DNA from 4 places in the Pseudarthrobacter sp. PvP004 genome. Region 2 is predicted to be linked to each of the others. Evidence: riboswitches for the same ligand, from Rfam matches in the RefSeq annotation. Region 2 holds a riboswitch; each other region holds the start of a gene.
The links. Region 2 has a riboswitch for cyclic di-AMP ahead of J3A64_RS13145 (M23 family metallopeptidase). Riboswitches for the same ligand answer to the same signal wherever they lie in the genome.
Positions count from the first base shown of each region.

Region 1 (5,109 bases), 240 kb from region 2:
GGTGGAGGACCTGCTGCTGTTGGCGCGGTTGGACGAGGGCCAACCCGTGAAAGTTGAGGATGTGGACCTCACTCAGTTGGTGATCGAGACGGTCAGTGACGAGAAAGTCATGGCACCCGATCACATCTGGCAGCTCCAGCTCCCGGACGAGCCCATCACGGTCCGCGGCGACGCCACGCAACTGCATCAGGTGCTGGCGAACCTGCTGTCCAACGCCCGCAAACACACCGACCCCGGCACCACTGTGGTCACCGGCGTCATGCTCTCCGCCGATGGCAGCGCCGTGGTCAGCGTGACGGACAACGGCCCCGGCATTCCGGAAGATTTCCAGGGCCGGATTTTCTCGCGATTTGCCCGCGCCGACGCCGCACGATCGGGCTCTGAAGGCACCTCCGGACTCGGCCTGTCCATTGTGGAATCCATTGTTTCAGCTCACGGCGGTAGCGTGGAAGTGACCTCACGGCCGGGGCGCACGGAGTTCGCCCTTCGACTTCCCACGGTGAGCACCGAAGGCCTGTAACGAATCGGGCAAGGCGACTCACCGGCGTCGTGATCTCTGTTACCTAAATGTGACTTCTGCGGAAACCTCCTGTACCGTCGAAAGGGTGGGTCGCCCCTAGCAGGCCCACATCCGGGATGCGCCGAGCTCTGCCACTTCCCGGAGTCCGTTCTTTCTCCGAGGCAGAGACGGGGGACCCAGAGTCTCCGGGCCAGGCTTTTTGCCGGCCCTTGGGGTGAAGCCGCAGCGTGATGCGCGGCCGGATGACCTCATCCGAACCCGACAGCTAACTCCGCAGGCGCTGAGAGGTAATCACATGTCTGAATTTAACGATCAGACGCGCCCTTCCGCGCGTCGCCGCGACGAGAACAACGCACCGCTCACCAAGTCGCAGTCCGTCCTCAAGAACGCAGCCCGCCAGGGTAAGTCCGGCCACCGCATGTCCGTCGTAGCCGGTGTCGTGGCAGCTGCACTGGGCGTTGCATCGCTCGGAACCGCCGCCAACGCCGCACTGACCCTCCCCGAGGCAAGCCGCGTAGCCGGAACCCAAGCGAGCGCCCAGGTCAACTCCAACAAGTCGGCTGAGATCTCCGCTTCCCTGAATGCTGCCGCCGAAAAGGGCGCAACTGACAGGGCCGCTGCTGACGCTGCTGCCAAGGCAGCCGCTGAGAAGGCCGCTGCCGAGAAGGCTGCCGCAGACCAGGCCGCCGCCGCACAGGCTGCTGCTGAGAAGGCTGCCGCCGATCAGGCCGCCGCACAGGTTGCTGCTGAGAAGGCTGCTGCTGACGCTGCCGCCAAGCAAGCAGCCGACGCAGCTGCTGCCGCCGCCGCGGAAGCCGCAGCAGCTGCTGCAGCACCCAAGGCTGTTGACGACCCCGCTGCTGCCAAGGCCTATGCACTCAGCATCCTGGGCAACTACGGCTGGGGCGCCGGTGAAATGGCTGCCCTGAACACGCTGTGGGAGAAGGAATCCAACTGGAAGACCACGGCGATGAACGCTTCCAGCGGCGCCTATGGCATTGTCCAGTCCCTGCCGGCCTCCAAGATGGCCACTGCCGGCGCTGACTGGGAAACCAACTACCAGACCCAGATCAAGTGGGGCCTGAACTACATCAAGGAGCGTTACGGATCCCCGTCCGCCGCTCTGGGCTTCCACTTGGCCAACAACTGGTACTAAGCCGAGCCGCTTGATCGCCGCGCCCGTTGCCGCCGTTTGCACCAGTACCAACTGGAGCGAATGGCGGGAGCGGGCGCGGCTTTTGCCGTTTCACAGCTGTGGCGCATGGTTCACAGCTCCAGCACGTGGTTCACAGCTCCAGCACGTGGTTCACAGTGAGGTCACAGCTACCGCCTAAAGCGTTCATAATCGGCGGTCCCATGCTGGATACATGACGCTCACAGGTCCCACCACCAGCGCTTTGGCACGAAGGACTCATTCGGCTCGCTTGCGTGGCGCGGCGTTGCCCACTGGTCACCCGGCTCTCCTCCAAGGCCAGACGGGTCCGAGCCCCCAGCCCCGGCGTCTCCCCGTTGACACCAGTGTTGTGGTTCCCGTCCTGGACCTCACCGTCCCTGTCTACAACGAGGAAGCGCGCCTGGAACACAACCTCCGCCAGCTGCACGGGCATCTGACGAGGTCCTTTCCGCACACGTTCCGGATCACCGTGGCGGACAACGCCAGCACAGACAGCACGCTGAGGATTGCCGAGCGCCTTGCCCGTGAACTCCCTGAATTGACGGTGGTCCGGTTCCAAGAGAGGGGACGCGGGAACGCTCTCCGCCAGGTCTGGCAGTCGTCGCCGTCACCTGTTCTTGCCTACACGGAAGCGGATCTGTCCACGGACCTCTCCGCGCTGGCGCCCCTTGTGGCACCGCTGATCTCCGGCCACTCGGACCTCGCCATCGGCACGCGTCTGGCACCGGGTTCCCGTGTCACCCGCAGTCCGCATCGTGAGTTCATTTCGCGCAGCTACACCTCGCTCCTGCGGACGGTCTTGGGGGCTCGTTTTTCCGACGCCCAGTGCGGCTTCAAGGCCGTCCGCGCCGACGTAGCGCACAGCCTCCTCCCCCACACCACGGACGACTCGTGGTTCTTCGATACCGAACTTCTGGTGATCGCTGAACGCTGTGGTCTGCGCGTCCATGAAGTACCCGTCGACTGGACCGACGACGCTGACTCCCGTGTCGACGTCGTACGAACCGCCCTGGCCGACCTGCGCGGTATGGCGCGCCTGAACCGAAACCTGCGCCGCATTCCGATCCACGAGCTTCGGCGTGAACTGGGAGTGAAAGCGACGTTGAGGGGCAGTCTGTCCCGGGGCGTGTTCCGGACCTTGACGTGGACCTTGGCCTACGCTGTGGTCTTCCTTCTGGTCCGCAACGCCACGGACCCTTGGATGGCGAGCGTCGTGGCGTTGCTGCTCACCACTTGGGTAACGCGCCCGTTCCGGCGTTACGTGATGCGGGGAAGCAACTTCTGAGCGCTACGCCTCCGGTTCGGCCTCCACCGCACGCCGGACCGCTGCGATGGACGCTGCAACATCCCCCGCGTCCGTTGACCAGTTGCTGACCGAGATCCGCAGGATCTCCCGGCCGCGCCAGGCCGAGCCCGACATCCACACCGCGCCCTCGGCCATGAGCCGTTGCGTGACGCGGTGCGTGCGGTCGTCGCTGCCGAAGCTCACCGAGACCTGCGTAAAGACGACATCATTGAGGACCTCGACGCCCGGGATTGCCGCGAGGCCCTCAGCCAACGCACGGGCGTTCGCCGCAAGCCGCTCAACCATGGCGATCACTCCATGGCGGCCCAACTGCCTGAGGGCGGCCCACACGGGAATGCCGCGGGCGCGGCGCGACAACTCGGGAACCTTCTCGAAAGGGTCCCCCGGTCCGGCGTCCGTTGCGATGAAGTAGCTCGTGTGGATGCTGAACGCCCGGCGAAGTGCTTCCGGGCTCGCAACGATCGCCAAGCCGCAGTCGTAGGGAACATTGAGTGTTTTGTGTGCATCGGTAGCCCAGGAGTCGGCGCCCTCAACACCAGCCAGCCGTTCCCGCAACGTTGGGCTGACGGCCGCCCACAAACCAAAAGCACCATCCACGTGCACCCATGCCCCGCGTTCATGGGCAACGGCCACAGCTTCCTTCATGGGGTCAAAGGCGCCGGAGTGCAGGTTACCCGCTTGCAGGCAGACCAACGATGGCCCGGGTTGCTCATCCAGGGCAGCCGCCAGTGCCTCGGGCAGAATGCGACCCTGCTCATCAGCGTCCACTGGAACGCAGGCCCCCAACCCGAGATACCGGAGCGCCAGGTCAACGGCCGCGTGCCGCTCCCGTCCCGCGAAGGTGGTGATGCGCGGAGCACCCGAGAGGCCCAAGGACTGAAGATCCCAGCCCGCCTGATCCATAAGGTATTGGCGGCCAGCGGCCAGTCCCACGAAGTTCGCGGTGGTGGCCCCGGTGGTGAAGCCGACGTCGGAGGTTGCGGGCAGGTGCAGGAGGTCAAGAAGCCAGGCGGCGGCGGATTCTTCGATGGCAGCCGCAGCCGGAGTGGCGAAGCGGAGTCCGGTGTTCTGGTCCCATGCCGAAACCAGCCAGTCGGCGGCCATGGCGGCGGGCAGGGTTCCACCCATGACCCACCCGTAGAACCGTCCGGACTGGATGGCCATCAAGCCCGGTTCGGCCAGGGTGGCAAGCTCGTCCACCACATCAGCGGCTTCAGTTGGCCCGTCCGGGAGGATCGATGCCAAGCTCGCGGCCACCTGATCGGCGTCGACCGCGGGACGGACGGGGCGGTCGGGAACCGACGCCAACCAGTCCGTCGCGTGCACCATGGCCCGCTTCAATGCAGCACTGTACGCCTCCGGCATCGCAGACATGCGCACAGCCTACGCTGGGTTTCCCGCTTGGAACAGCCCGCTCAGGAACAGCTACAGCGTCAGCGTCAGGAGGTGACCGCCGTCGTCGTCCTTCGCCGCGGTGACGGTGACCGCCGAGTAGTCCGGGATGCGCCACATGCCCGGCTCCAGCTCCGCATTGTGCCTGGCAGCGGCCTTGCCCACCACAACGGTCCGCATCCCCGCAGCACGCGCCGCGGCGATACCGGCAGGTGCGTCTTCAAAGACCACGACGTCGGCCGGGTCGGCTCCCAGCAGCGCCGCCGCCTTCAGGTACCCCTCAGGATGCGGTTTACCGCGGGTGACCGACTCGGCAGTGACTGTTGTGGACGGCATGGTGAGTCCGGCCGCCTGCATGCGGATCTCAGCAAGGATGCGGTCCGCCGAGGTGACCAAAGCGATGGCGTCATCAGGAAGCCCCGCCAGCAGGTCTTCTGCCCCGGGGAGTGCGATCACGCCGTCTGTCCGGGAACGTTCCATCTGGCCGAGCTCGGCAGTCAGGGCGTCGAAGTCAGCGCCGGCTGGCGCATACCGGCGGACAGTATCGCCGGCCTGGACGCCGTGCGAGGTGCGGAGGATCTCGTCGAAATCCAAGCCGTATCGCTCGGCGAACTCCAGCCACACTTGCTCAACGATCGCCGTTGAATCCACCAGTGTGCCGTCCATGTCGAAAAGGACGGCGCGGACGGTCAGTGTGGGTGGCCCGGTGGGGAGGGC
Region 1 is NZ_JAGINL010000001.1:3,181,190-3,186,298, forward strand. Features, by position in the region: gene J3A64_RS14245 (cell wall metabolism sensor histidine kinase WalK) at 1-520, shown strand, start outside; cyclic di-AMP (ydaO/yuaA leader) riboswitch at 630-814, shown strand; gene J3A64_RS14250 (hypothetical protein) at 816-1,676, shown strand; gene J3A64_RS14255 (dolichyl-phosphate beta-glucosyltransferase) at 1,888-2,979, shown strand; gene J3A64_RS14260 (aminotransferase class V-fold PLP-dependent enzyme) at 2,983-4,374, opposite strand; gene J3A64_RS14265 (HAD-IA family hydrolase) at 4,426-5,109, opposite strand, start outside.
Region 1: it holds a riboswitch for cyclic di-AMP, as region 2 does, so the genes downstream of both, J3A64_RS14250 (hypothetical protein) here and J3A64_RS13145 (M23 family metallopeptidase) in region 2, are expected to answer to the same signal.

Region 2 (5,109 bases):
GGCTCCTGAATGGGTGCCGTGGGCCAAACGCGTCCGTCCCGAGGATGAGACGCCGCTGGTCGAAGAGACCGTTGAGGATGTCACGGAAGCGTCCGTGCAGGCGGCCGAAGACGAGGCCACTGAACCGGCTGATGAGGCTGCTGAATCCGACGAACCCGAAATCGCCGACGAAAGCGCCGACGACGACGAAGCCGGGGCTGAATAGGCGTTGCGGAAACCCGGAGTGACCACATCGAAGGCGGACGCTGATGTCCACCTTTAGGTCACTCGGAATCCTCAACTACCGCATCTGGTTCTTCGGTGCGCTGATCTCCAACATCGGCACGTGGATGCAGCGCACGGCGCAGGACTGGTTGGTCTTTGACCACCTGACCGCGCACGACGCCGGTGCCATGGGCATTACTCTGGCGCTCCAACTCGGTCCCCAGCTTTTCCTTGCTCCGTGGGCGGGGCTGCTGGCTGACCGTTATAGCCGGCGGAAACTTCTCCTCATCACTTTGGTGGCCATGGCCCTGCTCAGCACGGGGCTGGGTGTGCTGGTGCTGCTGGGGGTCGCCGAACTCTGGCACGTCTACCTCTTTGCTTTGATGTTGGGAATCGTGACCGCCTTGGACGCTCCCGTCCGTCAGACGTTCGTCTCCGAGCTGGTTACCGACGATTACCTGCCCAACGCGGTGGCCCTCAACAGTGCCTCCTTCAACGTGGCCCGGATGATCGGACCCGCTGTCTCGGGCGTGCTGACGGTGGTGGTGGGTCCCGGCTGGGTGTTCCTCATCAACACCGTGTCCTTCGTGGCCATGTTGTGGGCGCTCAAACTCATTCCTGCGTCATCGCTCCGCGTCCAGCCCCGTGCGGCGGCGGGGAAGGGGCGCATCCGGGAGGGGTTGCGCTACGTCCGGAACAGGCCGGATATCCAAGTGGTCCTGGTGGCCATCTTCATTGTGGGCACTTTCGGGCTCAACTTCCCCTTGTTCATCGCCGCGATGGTGGGAACCCAATTCGGCATGGACGCGGGTGCGTTCGGAGCGTTGAACTCCGTCATGGCCATCGGATCCGTGACCGGTGCACTGCTGGCTGCCCGACGCGGACGGCCGCGCCTCAGGCTGATCTTCGGCGCCGCTGGCGGCTTCGGCATATCAAGCGCGCTTGCCGCCCTGGCCCCCAATGCTGTGCTCTTCGGGCTCGCCCTGGTTCCCTGCGGCCTGTTCGCCCTGACTTTGATCACCAGCGCCAACGGTTACGTGCAATCCACCACGGAGGCTGTGATGCGCGGGCGGGTCATGTCCCTCTATATGGCCATCTTCATGGGCGGCACCCCTATCGGGGCGCCGTTGGTGGGTTTGGTGGCCAACGTCGGCGGCCCCCGATGGGCAGTTGGCGTCGCCGCGGTTGCCGGCGTCAGCACCGCCGTCGTGGGTTTGCTGTGGATCATCCGCGCCAAGCAGCTGCGGCTCCGCTTTGACCGCCGGGCCCGCGGACTGAAGCACTTCCGGGTGGAGTCGCTGCTTGCCCGGCCGGATACGGACGACGACGGCGCAAGCCGGCAGGGCGGATAGCCCACCTTAAAAAGCGGCGGCGCCGTCCGGGAGCTACCCGCACGACGCCGACCAAAGCCCGTGGTGCTACTTCTTCAACTCGCCCACAACGTAATCGATGCTCGCGAGCAGTGCCGAAACGTCGTCCGGCTCGATGGCGACGAAGGTGGCGATGCGCAGCTGGTTGCGGCCGAGCTTACGGTACGGCTCGGTGTCCACCACGCCGTTGGCGCGCAGGACCTTGGCGATGGCTGCGGCGTCAATGGAGTCGTCAAAGTCGATCGTAGCGATGACGTTGGAGCGGTCCTCGGCGTTGGCAACGAACGGCGTTGCGTACTCGGATGCCTCGGCCCAGGAGTAGATACGGTTGGCGGAGTCTGCCGTGCGCTTGCTGGCGAAGTCCAGGCCGCCGTTGCTGTTGAGCCACTGCACCTGGGCGTCCAAGGTCACCAGGGTGGACAGCGACGGGGTGTTGTACGTCTGGTTCAGCTTGGAGTTGTCAATGGCGGTCTGCAGGTCCAGGAAGTCCGGGATCCAGCGGCCGCTTGCCTTGACCCGTGCCGCGCGCTCCAGGGCGGCGGGGGAGAAGAGGCCCAGCCAGAGGCCACCGTCGGAAGCGAAGTTCTTTTGGGGCGCGAAGTAGTAGACGTCCGACTCGGCGACGTCCACGTCCAGCCCGCCGGCTGCCGAGGTGGCGTCCACCAGGACGAGGGCGCCTTCGTCAGCCCCCTCGACGCGCTTGACGGGGGCGGCCACGCCGGTTGACGTTTCATTCTGGGGCCAGGCGTAGACGTCAACGCCGGCTTCGGCCTGTGCCACCGGGCGGGTGCCGGGTTCGGACTTGATGATGGAGGAAGCATCAAGGAACGGTGCCTTGTTGGTGGCGGCGGCGAACTTTGAGCCGAACTCGCCGAAGGAGAGGTGCTGTGCCTTCTGCTCTACCAGGCCAAACGCGGCCACGTCCCAGAACGCTGTGGAGCCGCCCACGCCGAGGACCACTTCATAGCCTTCCGGAGCGCGGAAGAACTGGCTGAGTCCTTCACGGACCGAACCAACCAGGTTCTTGACCGGAGCCTGGCGGTGGGAAGTGCCCAGGATGGTGGTCGATGCGGCAGACAACGCTTCGATCTGTTCCGGGCGAACCTTGGACGGTCCAGCGCCGAAGCGTCCGTCCTTGGGCAGCAGGTCGGCGGGAATGGTGATGCTGTTGTCGCTCACGTGGCGCTCCAATGGGTGTCGGCTAGAGATGGGAGGTGGCATGGGGCATCAACTGCCCCTTCGACACCCCAATTCTGCCTGACACGGCCCGCGCGCAGGAACCTGCGGCCGTCATAGTCCGCTACGTGGAATGCGGGCTCACCGAATGCGACCGGAATTATCCAGAGTAATTCCAAATAAGCTAGGCTGGTGGTTGGCGTTCAGGGGGCGGCGGTGCACACCGTCCGCCCTTGCTAGGGACGCGGTACGGTGGAGATTACGCAAGGAACTGCGTTCGAGGAGAGCTGAGCTGGATGACGGATCTGATCGATACCACTGAGATGTATCTTCGGACCATTTTGGAGCTTGAAGAAGAAAACATTGTGGCTCTCCGGGCGCGCATTGCCGAACGACTGCGCCACTCCGGACCCACTGTTTCCCAGACCATTGGACGCATGGAGCGCGATGGCCTGGTGATTGTGTCCAACGACCGCCACCTGGAACTGACTGAAGTGGGACGGAAGCGCGCCACCGAGGTCATGCGCAAGCACCGCCTCGCGGAGCGCCTCCTGGCCGATGTGATCGGTCTGGACTGGGCCTACGTGCATGATGAGGCCTGTCGCTGGGAGCACGTCATGAGCGAGCGGGTGGAGCGTCGGCTCTACGAGCTCCTGGAGCACCCCACGGAGTCTCCCTATGGCAACCCCATCCCCGGACTCGAAGCGCTTGGTGGCCTTGCCAGCCAGCCGTTCCCACGGCTCGATGTCAACCTTCTGCAGGCCATGGACGGCTATGCCGCGGATTCCCGTGTGGTGGTCAGCCGCCTCGCGGAGCCCATCCAGGTGGAGCCAGAGCTCCTGACCCAGTTGGACGAAGGCGGAATCCGTCCGGGCGCAAGTGTCTCGCTGGAGCGCGTCGGCGAGTACATCTCAGTACGGGTCCCCGGTATTGAGGGCGCGTTGGAGCTGCCTCCGGAAGTTGCCGCGCACGTCTTCGTCTCACTCAGCTGAGCGAAGCCCCAAAGCACCGTGTCAAACCTCACTTTGCCCGCTTCGGCGCGCGTGTGACCTGCGGTTTTCCGAAAAAGATGATAAAGGCCTCCTTCTCTCAGCGGCCTCCTGTTGATAACGAATTTATTACCGCAGGCCTTCATCCCCTATAGTTATCTACTAGCGCTGATACCAAAGCGTTACCTGATCCGGAGCCGAGCTCTGCCAGCGGATCAGGTGTGTCACCACCACTGGCAGAGGCGGGGGAACCACAAGCGGCTGTCTAAAGAAGCAGCCTTGGGGTGAAGTCCGCAGCAGAAGTGCCCACGTATGCAAGTCCCTCTTGGGATACCTGTGTGCCGTGAGCGCCTCGTGCGGACCGGGTCTTTGTACTCTCTGACCCGAATCCGACAGCTAACTTCGCAGGCTTTTGAGAGAGGAACAGAGTTTGACATCGCAGAACGTCAGGGGTCGCCGCCGCGCGTCCGGCCCCGCTGCTGAGCTGCGGCCAGCCACCGTCGTAACGGAGATCCGGCCCCGCGACACCGAGCGTCAGGTGCGCCGCCGTAAGAGCCCGCTGCGCCAGGTTGCCGACTTCGCTGCTGCCAGCGGCGTCGGGCAGAAGGCCGGAGTTGCGCTTGCCGCCACCGGGCTTGCCCTGACTGTCGGCCTGCCGGCTACAAGCCCCGTCATGGCCACGTCGGAATCAGGACAGACCGAATCGGCCCTCGCCGTCGCCGCCCCCGCCGGCAGCCAGCCCGAGGTTTCCGCTGCCGCGTCGGCCAAGATCGACTTCAGCCGCGCCGCAGTCGCTACTGCCGCGGACCCCGATGGAAAGCTGAAGCAGCTGCTCAGCGCCCAGTCTGCTGGAAGCATCCAGCGCGCCTCATCCGTTGGCACCATGGCCAGCCCCCTTGACACGCTCACCACGGCATCCCCCTTCGGTTACCGCATCAGCCCGCTCACGGGTGGTGCCGGTGACTTCCACCGCGGTCAGGACTTCGTAGCCCAGTGCGGCACGGCTGTGCACGCCGCAGCTACCGGCAAGGTCACTTTCGCCGGATGGCACGAGTACGGCGGAGGCAACCGCGTGGTGGTCGACCACGGCAATGGCCTCGAAACCACGTACAACCACCTGTCGTCCTTCACCGTCCAGGTAGGACAGACCGTGAACCGCGGCGACACCGTGGCCCTGAGTGGCACCACGGGCGCTTCCACCGGTTGCCACCTCCACTTCGAGGTCCAGGTCAACGGTGAAGTCGTAGACCCCATGGGCTGGCTCTAATCCCAGTCGATGGTCGCCTCTCGCATTAGCGAGACGTGCCGTGACCTGAATGTGACATTCGGGTCCAACTGTTGTAGCGTACAGAGCGCATCGGCTTTTTAGG
Region 2 is NZ_JAGINL010000001.1:2,937,812-2,942,920, reverse strand. Features, by position in the region: gene J3A64_RS13165 (DUF3027 domain-containing protein) at 1-205, shown strand, start outside; gene J3A64_RS13160 (MFS transporter) at 249-1,556, shown strand; gene serC (phosphoserine transaminase) at 1,623-2,753, opposite strand; gene J3A64_RS13150 (metal-dependent transcriptional regulator) at 3,047-3,742, shown strand; cyclic di-AMP (ydaO/yuaA leader) riboswitch at 3,925-4,165, shown strand; gene J3A64_RS13145 (M23 family metallopeptidase) at 4,170-5,006, shown strand.

Region 3 (5,109 bases), 680 kb from region 2:
CGAACTTGGAATAGCCGTTGGCCAGAACTTCGCGGCCGCCATGCGGGCGGTGGGGATGCACTTGGTGGGCGTTGGGGACCTGATCACCCCGTCTCCCAAGGAGGTGCTGCGGCAAGCCAAGGCAGTGGGCCAGGCAATCTCCACCAAGGTAGCCCTGCCGGCAGGTCCCGGCATCGCCATCGCCTAGCGTCATCGCCATCGCCTAGCCCCCGCCACCGCCATCGCCTGGCTGGTCATGTCCGGCAAACACAGGCCACCTCACCAACACAAGCCACCTCACCAACGCAGGCCAGCAGAACCGCCGTCGTACTTCCCGCGCTGGACTTTTATGAACAGAACTTAACGCCAAAAGCCGGCGCCTCCCAAGACGTTAATCTTGGGAGGCGCCGGTTTTTGAACTGAAGCGTGAGGCTTTATGCGCCAGCGCGTACGTAGGTCAGGGGACCCGTTGCGGTCAACCAGCTGATCGGGTGGATGCCCGTCTGGTTGCCGTTGATGCCACCGCTGATTGCCTGGCCGTTGCCGATGTAGATGGCAACGTGGCCGGACTGGACGATCATGTCACCGGGCTGAGGATCGCTGACGACCTTGCCGTAGTTCATGAACTGCATGGGACCGAGGTCGCCTACCGGGATGCCTGCGGAACCAAGGGCCTTCTCGACCATGGCGGTGCAGTCCTGGAAGATGCCGATCTGTGCGTAAGCCGAGGCAACCATGGCTGCATTGACGCCGCCAACGGCGGGGGCAGCAGCTACGGGAGCAGCGGCAACCGGTGCGGCAGCCACGGGAGCAGCAACCGCAGCCTGGGCGGCGACGGGAGCCGTTGCAGCAGCGGTGGTGACAGCTGCCTTCTGGACTACGGGAGCCTCAACAACGGGAGCCGGCTTTTCGATGACCGGAGCTGCTACGGAAGCAACAGCGGGACGCTCGAAGTTGACGGTAGCCGTTGCCAGAGCGGTAACAACCTTGGTGGGTGCCTCGGAAACGGTCTCAGCGACCGTTGCGGGGCTGGAGTCGCGCTGAACCGGGGCCTCAGCTGCGTGAGCAGCAATGGAACCGGTCAAAACGAGGCCCGAGGCTGCTGCGATAACAGCTGCCTGACGGCCAGCGCCGGAAGCGTTGCTGGCCACTGCCTTCGAGATGGAGATGAACGGATTAGGACGTACGCTGTCCGCCTTACGACGGCCGCGAAGAATGCGTGAAGACATGAAAGAGCCTCTCCCGATGCCTGCGAGGTTAGCTGTCGGATTCGGATGGGAGTCACCCGGCCACTATCCCCCGCTGTTCAGCGGAAGCTTCGTGACTTCACCCCAAGGCACGCTCGAAAGCGGCCTAAATTGGGTTCCCCGTCTCTGCCGTAGGTTTGTCTGCGAACGGATTCCGGACTGCGGCAGAGCTAGGCAATCAGGCCGGAAGTGCCCGCTACGTGGAACAGGCACAGGTACTACCGTACGCGATGATTCCGTCGAAGTCACATTTAAGTAACGGGAAATGGGTCTCTGGCGTGTCGCGGTAATCGTTTCGAGATATTCGCAGCTACGTAGAAAACCGCGCTATTCCGCGGGAGTATCGCCCTCGGGGTCGTTTGAAGCTGCCAGCTTCTTCCGTGCGGTAACAGCAAGATAAATAACGAGACCAACAGCAACAACAGCCAACCCGACGATGCTCCACGGGAAGGGCTGGGAGGCATCAGCGGCCGGCTCGCTGGCGCCCGTCCCCGGTGCTGCGGTGCCCGCCGTGGGTACTGCGGCTGAGGGAGCCGAGACCGACGGTGAGGCCCCAGCCGGGCCGCTCGCCGTCGTCGTGCTTCCTGCGGCGGCCGTGAACGTAAAGGTGCCCTCGATGGGGTGCGAATCGGAGCTGACCACACGCCAAACCACCGTGTACTCCCCTGCGGGGGCGCCTTCGCGGAGCTTCTGAACGGCCTGGTTGTCAATGATTTCCACCGGGCCGTCCGCCCAGTTCTCGCCGCCGGCCGTCACAGTGACTCCGGAACCAATCGCGAGAGGGCGGTTGTTGAACGTGATGGAGACCGACGCCGGGACTTCCGCCACGCTGGCACCGTTGGCTGGCGCGGTTGATTCCGCGACGTCGTGCGCGGACGCCGGAGCCGCGGAAAACAGCAAGGCGGACGCAAAAGCAAGAGCAGCGACGACGGCGGCCAGAAGCGGGCGGATGGTACGCATGGGGCGGTTTCTCCTAGTGTTGGCTTCCTTACAGAGTAGGCGAATCGTTCGGAGGGCCCGCACCGGACAACATAGGATTTGAGAGCAAACTCCCCTCGATCCCCGGAGACCTTCATGCTGAAACAAGGTTCTGCAGTAGACCGCTACTTCAAGATCTCCGAACGCGGATCCACGTATTCTCGGGAAATTCGGGGCGGGTTCGCGACCTTCTTCGCCATGAGCTACATCGTGGTGCTGAATCCACTGATCCTCTCCGGACCTGACTCCAGCGGCGCGTCCCTGGGCTTCACAGCCGTGGCAGCCACCACTGCTTTCGTGGCGGGCATCCTGACGATCCTCATGGGCGCGTGGGCCAAGCACCCGTTTGCCGTGGCCACGGGCTTGGGCGTCAATGCCTTCGTCGCGGTCACGGTGGCGTCCCACCCCGGACTGACCTGGCCGGACATGATGGGGCTCGTGGTGCTGTCCGGCATCACCATGCTCATCCTGGTGCTCACCGGTTTCCGGACTGCCGTGTTCAAGGCCGTGCCGGAAGCCCTGAAGACGGCAATTGTTGTGGGCATTGGCCTCTTCATTGCACTCATCGGCCTGGTCAACGCAGGCTTTGTCCGCCGCATCCCCGATGCCGCAGGAACCACCGTCCCGCTGGGCCTGGGCGTGGACGGCAAGCTCATGGGCTGGCCGACGCTCGTGTTCGCAGTTGGCCTGATCCTGACCATCGCGCTGGTGGTCCGCAAGGTCCGCGGCGCTATCCTGATTGGCATCGTCGTCTCCACTGCGCTGGCCGCCATCCTCGAATTCACCCTCCACATCGGCCCGAGCTTTGACGGCACCAACGTCAACCCCCGCGGCTGGTCCTTGGTTGCTCCCACGCTCACCGAATGGGGTGCCCCGGATCTATCCCTGATCGGCAAGGCCAACCCGTTGGGCGCGTTTGAACACCTCGGTTTCATCGCTGCAGCATTGCTGGCGTTCGTGATCCTCCTGAGCATCTTCTTCGACGCCATGGGCACCATGGTGGGCCTGGCCAACGAGGCCGGAACCGTGGACGAAGACGGCAACATTCCCAACGTGGACCGAGTCCTTCAGGTAGACGCCCTCGGGGCCATCGTGGGCGGCGGAGCCTCGGTTTCCTCCAACCAGATCTTCGTCGAGTCAGGCGCAGGCATCGGCGAAGGCGCACGGACGGGACTCGCCTCGATCGTCACCGGCGCCCTCTTCCTTGTGGCCATGTTCTTCACGCCGCTCATCAACCTGGTCCCGTTCGAGGCCGTGGCTCCCGCACTGGTAGTTGTGGGCTTCATGATGGTCTCCCAGGTGGGCAAGATCGACTGGCAGGACTGGGGCGTCGGAATTCCCGCGTTCCTGACCATCGCCCTCATGCCGTTCACGTACTCCATCGCGAACGGCCTCGGCGCAGGCTTTATCTCATACGTCCTGATCCGCACGTTCCAGGGCCGTGCCCGTGAAGTTCACCCGCTGATGTGGGCTGTGGCTGCGGCGTTCCTGCTGTTCTTCGGCATTGGAACCGTGGAAGAGTTGCTCGGGGTCAAGTAAGCCCTCGCCGGGCTTCCGGGCTCGGGTGAGTCCGGGGTTTCAGACACTCCCGCGGCGGAACGGCTGGTTTTCGGGGCCCGGGTCCGGTGTGCTTGAACCATGGAAACCATGCCCCTCACCGTAGATGTCTCCCCCACTCCGTGGACGGGTCGTTTTGACGGCGAGGGCAATGAGCACCGGAGATGGTGGCAAGCCGTAGCACCCCACACCGTGTCCGCCGCCGCAGCAGCCTCGCGTCCCGCCGTCGTGCTGGGTTTCTGCAGCGACGCCGGCGTCCTCCGCAACAAAGGACGCGTGGGTGCCGCCGCGGCTCCGGCCGCGATCCGTTCGGCGCTGGGTCCGCTGGCTTTCCACCTTGACCGTGACGTGTTCGACGCCGGCGATGTGGTTGTGGAGGACGACTCACTGGAGGCGGGCCAAGAGCGCGCCGGACTCGCCATTTCGGGACTGCTCGACGCCGGCAACCTCACCGTTGTGCTTGGCGGCGGCCACGAGACCGCGTTCGCCAGCTATCTGGGCGTGGCCGGTTCTGAAGCGGTCCGGGGCAAGCGTTTGGGTGTGCTGAACCTGGACGCGCACTTTGACTTGCGGGACGAGCCGACGCCGAGCTCGGGCACGCCGTTCCTGCAGATGGCCCACGCGGAAGCTGCCGCGGGACGCGAACTGCAGTACGCCGTCGTCGGAATTTCGGAGCCCAACAACACGCGGACGCTCTTCAACACCGCCCGGGACCTGGGCGTGAAGTACCTGCTTGATGAGCTGTGCACGCCGGAAGCTGCGGAGGTCTTCGTTGCTGATTTCCTGGCGGGAGTGGACGTGCTGTACCTGACCATCGACCTGGATGTGATGCCGGCGTCGGTGGCCCCCGGGGTGAGCGCGCCGGCCGCTTACGGTTTGCCGTTGCCGGTGATCAGCGCGATCTGCCGGCAAGTGGCTGCCAGCGGAAAGTTGCTGCACCTGGACGTGGCCGAGCTGAATCCGGAGTTCGACATCGACTCCCGGACCGCGAAGGTTGCGGCACGGTTGGTGAACACGCTCCTCGCTTAGCTCCCGGGCCCCTTTTCCGCCCGGCTTCCTCCACATAGCCTGTGTGGAGGAAGGGACTGCGATGCGCACACCACTTGTGCAGGAGAAGTTGGCTTGGGTTGCAGGGCTGGCAGCTGTGGCCCTGGGCTTGGCTGCGCATATGGTCGCCGGAGGCAGCGCACCAGCCATACCCGTGCTCCTGGGCCTCGCCGCGCTCGGCTGCCTGGCCGCCCAACTGCTTGCCCGCTGGGTGCATGGGCCGTTGTTACTGCTGCTCCTGTCCGGCGTGGCCCAGCAGTTGCTGCATCTGGGCTTTGACGCCTTTGGCGGATACTTCCCC
Region 3 is NZ_JAGINL010000001.1:3,614,611-3,619,719, forward strand. Features, by position in the region: gene J3A64_RS16285 (FAD-binding protein) at 1-187, shown strand, start outside; gene J3A64_RS16290 (NlpC/P60 family protein) at 414-1,208, opposite strand; cyclic di-AMP (ydaO/yuaA leader) riboswitch at 1,212-1,403, opposite strand; gene J3A64_RS16295 (copper resistance CopC family protein) at 1,554-2,186, opposite strand; gene J3A64_RS16300 (NCS2 family permease) at 2,301-3,743, shown strand; gene hutG (formimidoylglutamase) at 3,843-4,790, shown strand; gene J3A64_RS16310 (hypothetical protein) at 4,852-5,109, shown strand, end outside.
Region 3: it holds a riboswitch for cyclic di-AMP, as region 2 does, so the genes downstream of both, J3A64_RS16290 (NlpC/P60 family protein) here and J3A64_RS13145 (M23 family metallopeptidase) in region 2, are expected to answer to the same signal.

Region 4 (5,109 bases), 1.4 Mb from region 2:
CAACATGACCGATCGCGGCGAAATACCGGTGGAGTACCGGGGAACGCATCGTCGGATCCGGCAGGCCGCCATCATCGCCTGGCTGGAAACGCAGAAGAAGAGGCAGCAGGCCGAGGCGAGCGCAGGAGCTGACGAATCCACCGATTCCCACAGCTAGCCACCCCACATCACCAGCATGCTGTTCAATAGCGGTATGGCAACAAGCTCCTCTTCGACCGTTTGGCCCGTGGTGCACCAGGAGCGCCGTGCGCTGTTGCAGGATCTGGAGCCGCTTCCGGCAGCTCAATGGCAGACGCCGTCGCTGTGTGCCGGTTGGAACGTGCACGACGTCCTGGCTCACGTAATCGACAGCGCCAAGACGACGAGGTTGAGCTTCATCCGCCGGCTGGTTGCCTCCCGAATGGATTTTGACCGTGATAACGCCGTAGGTGTGGAGCGCGAAAAGACACGAGAGCCTGCGCAGACGTTGAACGGGCTGCGCGCGGTGCTTTCGCGGACCTCGGGTCCGCCGGCAAGCTTGGCTACCCGGCTGGTTGAGGCGTTCGTCCACGGAGAGGATATCCGGCGCCCCCTCGGAATCCGCCGCGAGTACCCTCCTGTCCACGTTGCCACCGCCCTCAAGTACCAACTCAGGACTACAACCAAAATGGGCGGCGGCAAGGAGATCGCGCAGGGCTGGCGCTTGATTGCCACCGACACCGCGTTTGACCACGGGGATGGTCCCGCAGTTGAAGGGCCGGCGATCGCGCTGCTTCTTGCCGTGTCGGGACGGCCCGTGAGGGACGACGAATTGAGTGGCCCGGGCGCACCGGTTTTCCTGCAACAATTGGGAATTCAGTGAAAGCAGGAGCAAAGATGACCGCGCTACTCTCTGCCGACGTCGAAGTCTTGGGCCTGACCGGCCGGATTCTTTGGACCGAGGGCACGCCTGCGCCGGAACCGGACGCCGGGCCCATGTCCGAGCCCGCATATATCCTGATCCACGGCATCGGGGTGTCGCATCGATATCTGGCACGGCTGCATGCTGACCTCGCGGCGAGCGCGCCCACGTATTCACTGGACCTTCCCGGTTTCGCCGGGACTCCCAAGCCTGGGCGCCAGCTTTCAGTGGAGGAATACGGCGCGTTCATTGCCGAGGCCCTGAAGTCCCGCGGTATCGATTCCTACGTGTTGGTGGGTCACTCCATGGGCGTGCAGTTTGCCATCGAAGCGGCCTTGCACGCCCCCGAGCAGCTCAGGCAGTTGGTACTGATGGGGCCGGTGGTGGATTCGCGGCACAAGAATGTGTGGCGGCAGTCGCTGGCCCTGACACTGGACGGAATACTCCGCGAGAGCCCCACGTCCAACTTGATCGTCATGTCCGATTACGTCCGTTGCGGCCCTCGCTGGTACCTCACGGAACTGCCGGTCATGATGAAATACCCCACGGAGAAACGCCTCGCCGGAGTCCAGGTTCCGGTGCTGGTTCTGCGCGGGAGCCGGGACCATGTGGCGGGCCCCGAATGGTCGCTCCGGCTTTCGCGGGCCGTGGCCCAGGGGCGGCTGGTGGAAATCCCGGGCGTCGGGCACGTGGCTCAGCACATGCGTCCCAAGGCTGTGGCGGATGCCATCCGGAGCTTTGTCACCGCCACGACTCCCCACCGCTGAAGGTAAAGTACGACGCCGCCCCATGGCTTGGGTGCCCCTTGTTGGGTCAGCACGTCCCGGCTAGGCTGACGAAGCAAGCACAATAGTAAGCTTGCTTACGAAAGGGCTGATCGTGACCGACAAAAACTCGAATGAAGAAACCCAGGGCTTCGGCGCAACCGGCGCAACCGGGCCTTACGACACCACCTCCGATGCCGACAGCATCCACGACGATCCAGACATGCGCCAGGACGAAGACGATGACCCCGCCGCTTCCGCCAACCCTGATCCCCTCGACGGAAATGTCACAGGCTTGGAGCCGGGCGGCGGCGTGCCTCCGGGCGAAACCCCACCGGCCGAGGGCAGCATGAGCAGCGACCAAGGCCACGAAGAGTAGGGGCTAGGGCAGCCTCAGGATTTCCCCGAGATCGTAGTCGGCAGGCTCTTCCAGTTGCGAGTACGTGCAGCTCTCGGGGGTCCTGTCCGGCCGCCACCTACGGAACTGCGTGGTGTGCCGGAACCTGTCGCCTTCCATGTAGTCGTACTTTACTTCGATCACAAGTTCGGGGCGCAGGGGCACGAAGGAGAAGTCCTTCCCCCCGCTCCACCGGCTTTGGGCGCCGGGCATGCGTGAACCCCCGGCAGCTTCGTCCTGGTTGGCCCACTCACCCCACGGGTGCTCGCTGAGTTCAACCTGGTACGGCTCCAGTTCTGCCACCAAAGCCTCCCTGCGGGCCATAGGGAACGATGCCACCACTCCCACATGATGCAGCCGGCCCGTGTCATCGTGCAGGCCGAGCAACATCGACCCCACAACTTTCGCGGTCTTGTGCCAACGGAATCCCGCCACCACACAGTCTGCCGTGCGCTCATGCTTCGTCTTGAACATCACCCGCTTATTGGGTTGGTAGGCCCCGGTCAACGGCTTGGACAGCACCCCATCCAGTCCCGCGCCTTCCAACTGCACGAACCATTCCTGCGCCCGCTCGAGATCCGTCACCGCGGGCGTCACGTAGACTGGCGGATCGGCCTTGGCGAGCGTACGCTCCAGGATGGCGCGGCGCTCGGAGAACGGCTTGTCCATGAGGTTCTCGTCGCCCAGCGCGAGGATGTCGAACGCAATCATGGACGCCGGGGTCTTCTCGGCGAGCATCCGGACGCGGCTGTCGGCGGGGTGGATCCTTTGCTGGAGTACCTCGAATTCGAGCCTCTTGCCCTCGATCAGGACGATCTCGCCGTCGATCACGCATTTGTCCGGCAGGTTCTTCCTGAGCGCCTCCACCACCTCGGGGAAGTAGCGGGTCATCGGCTTCTCGTTGCGGCTGCCCAGGACGATCTCGTCGCCATCCTTGAAGACGATGGTCCGGAACCCGTCCCATTTGGGCTCGTAGTGCCCAACATCGGGGATTGTCGGAACGGATTTGGCGAGCATGGGCGAGACGGGTGGCATCACAGGCAGGTCCATAGACAATGTCTACCTGCCGGTGCACGCCGAAGCTAGTGTTAGGCCATGGATATCTCGCTCGATCCAGAAGATCCAGCATGAGCTACCTGCCCCGGCGCCAGCCCCGAAGCCTAAGTCATAGAACCCCCTCGCTTGCTCAGACCTACCGCCCGTTACATTAATGTGACTTTACTTTCCGGCTCATGTACCGTCGTAGGGCGACCCGTATCTCCGCTGGGCCGCTTCCGGATTGACGCCGAGCTCTGCCGCAATCCGGGATCCGCCAGACCCGCGGCAGAGACGGGGGACCCAAAAGTTCCCGGACTTACTTCAAGTCCTTGGGGTGAAGCCGCTTAGGCGGCCGGACGGCCTCGTCCGAACCCGACAGCTAACCTCGAAGGCGTTGAGAGGCAACCACCATGTCCCCAACCATGGATCAGCCGCGCCGCGCCCAGACTGAAGGCGAGCGCACCAAGCCAACCGGACGCCGTCGGGCCCAACCCAGCGGATTCCTCACCAGCGCGCAGGCGGACGCCGCGACGCCCGAAAACGCCGTTAAGACAGGCACAACGAACACAGGCACGACGCCGGAACCCGCCACTGCGGCCATGCCCACGGTTGCGATGCCCGCCACTCGTGCGGAGGTTCGTGCGGCCGAGCGGCAGAGGGCAGCCCAGGCTGTGATCGCGCCCGAACTATCGGCCCCCGAAAAGTCCGCGACCGAGCAGCCCGCGCAGGCGGAACCGGCAACTGCGGCGATTCCCGCCGTTGAGGCCGCTCAGGCTGCAGCGCCGGCGTCCACCACACCGGGACCTCCCACCGCGGCCATTCCCATCGTGCCGCCAGCCGCCACGACACAGGGCTCCCAGGAAGACGAGACCTCGGAACCCGCAACCGCAGCTATTCCAGTGGTGCAGCCTGAGACCTCGGAACCCGCAACCGCAGCTATTCCAGTGGTGGCCGCCCGCGCGGAGTCGCCGCGCGGCAAGTCCCCGGCGCAGGTTGCTGCAGCCGCAACGGCCTCGGCGTCCTTGGCCAGCCGCAAGGACGTTCGACAGCCTGCCGCGCGCACAGCAACCAGGTCCAACTTCGGGGCGGGGTCTTCATTTGGCCGCGAACCTCATGCCGCGCTGCGAAAAGCCGCGTCGGTCAAACACATGAGCCAGCGCATGGCCGTGGTTGCCGGTGCCCTTGGCCTCGTGTTGACGGCCGGAACGTTGGGGCAGGCCCTTGAGCTTCCTTTCTTCGGCCAGGAGACCCCGGTCCAGGAAGCCAGTGGCAGCGACGGCCGCACCTCGGCTTCGGCGTCGCCCGCGCCCAGGGCGTCCTACTCCACGGCGTCATCGCCGTCAGCTTCGTCAACAGCAACGGAGACTTCGGAGGCCGGCCAGCCGGCAACGGTGGCGGAAGCACCTCAGGCCGTGTCGCCGTCGTCGACTGCGACCCCCAAGGTATCCCTCGCGGACCCGGTATGGGTTCCTTCAGCCATACCGTCCTCTGTCCCGGCCGCGCCTGGCGCTGCCAGCCCGGTCCCCACGCAGCCGGCTCCTGCGCCGAGCGAGGTGCCGTCGGACACGATCACCACGCCGCCGTCCCCGACGCCGACAACCACGCCGACGCCCACGCCCACTCCGACACCCACACCAACGGAAACTGCAACCCCGACCTCCAAGCCCCGGCCGAGCAAGCCGCAGGCCGCCTCGGCCCCCCAGCCCAGCGAGTCGACTCTTCAGGACATCCTGGATGCAGCCCGGACGGCCCTCAAGTGAGCACCCGGCTGCCCCGTACCTCCACTCATGTGGGATGGCATAGCCGGCACTGCAGCAGCAGCCGGACTGCCACGTTCCGCCGCCGGATGGGGCGCTGGAGCTGCCAGCGTCTGCGGCGCTCGTAAGGACCCTTCAGATGCGCGGCCGCCCCGCCCAGCGCCGCGCCTTCAGGGCCGCATGCAACTCGAGCCGGATCGCGCCACTCAACGGATCAGCACCGATGAGTTGGCGGATCCGGCCGAGCCTGTTGTAGATGCTGCTCCTGTGGAG
Region 4 is NZ_JAGINL010000001.1:4,367,665-4,372,773, reverse strand. Features, by position in the region: gene J3A64_RS19985 (helix-turn-helix domain-containing protein) at 1-157, shown strand, start outside; gene J3A64_RS19980 (maleylpyruvate isomerase family mycothiol-dependent enzyme) at 176-841, shown strand; gene J3A64_RS19975 (alpha/beta fold hydrolase) at 856-1,647, shown strand; gene J3A64_RS24005 (DUF6480 family protein) at 1,760-2,023, shown strand; gene J3A64_RS19965 (ATP-dependent DNA ligase) at 2,027-3,091, opposite strand; cyclic di-AMP (ydaO/yuaA leader) riboswitch at 3,342-3,487, shown strand; gene J3A64_RS19960 (hypothetical protein) at 3,490-4,839, shown strand; gene J3A64_RS19955 (CdaR family transcriptional regulator) at 4,972-5,109, opposite strand, start outside.
Region 4: it holds a riboswitch for cyclic di-AMP, as region 2 does, so the genes downstream of both, J3A64_RS19960 (hypothetical protein) here and J3A64_RS13145 (M23 family metallopeptidase) in region 2, are expected to answer to the same signal.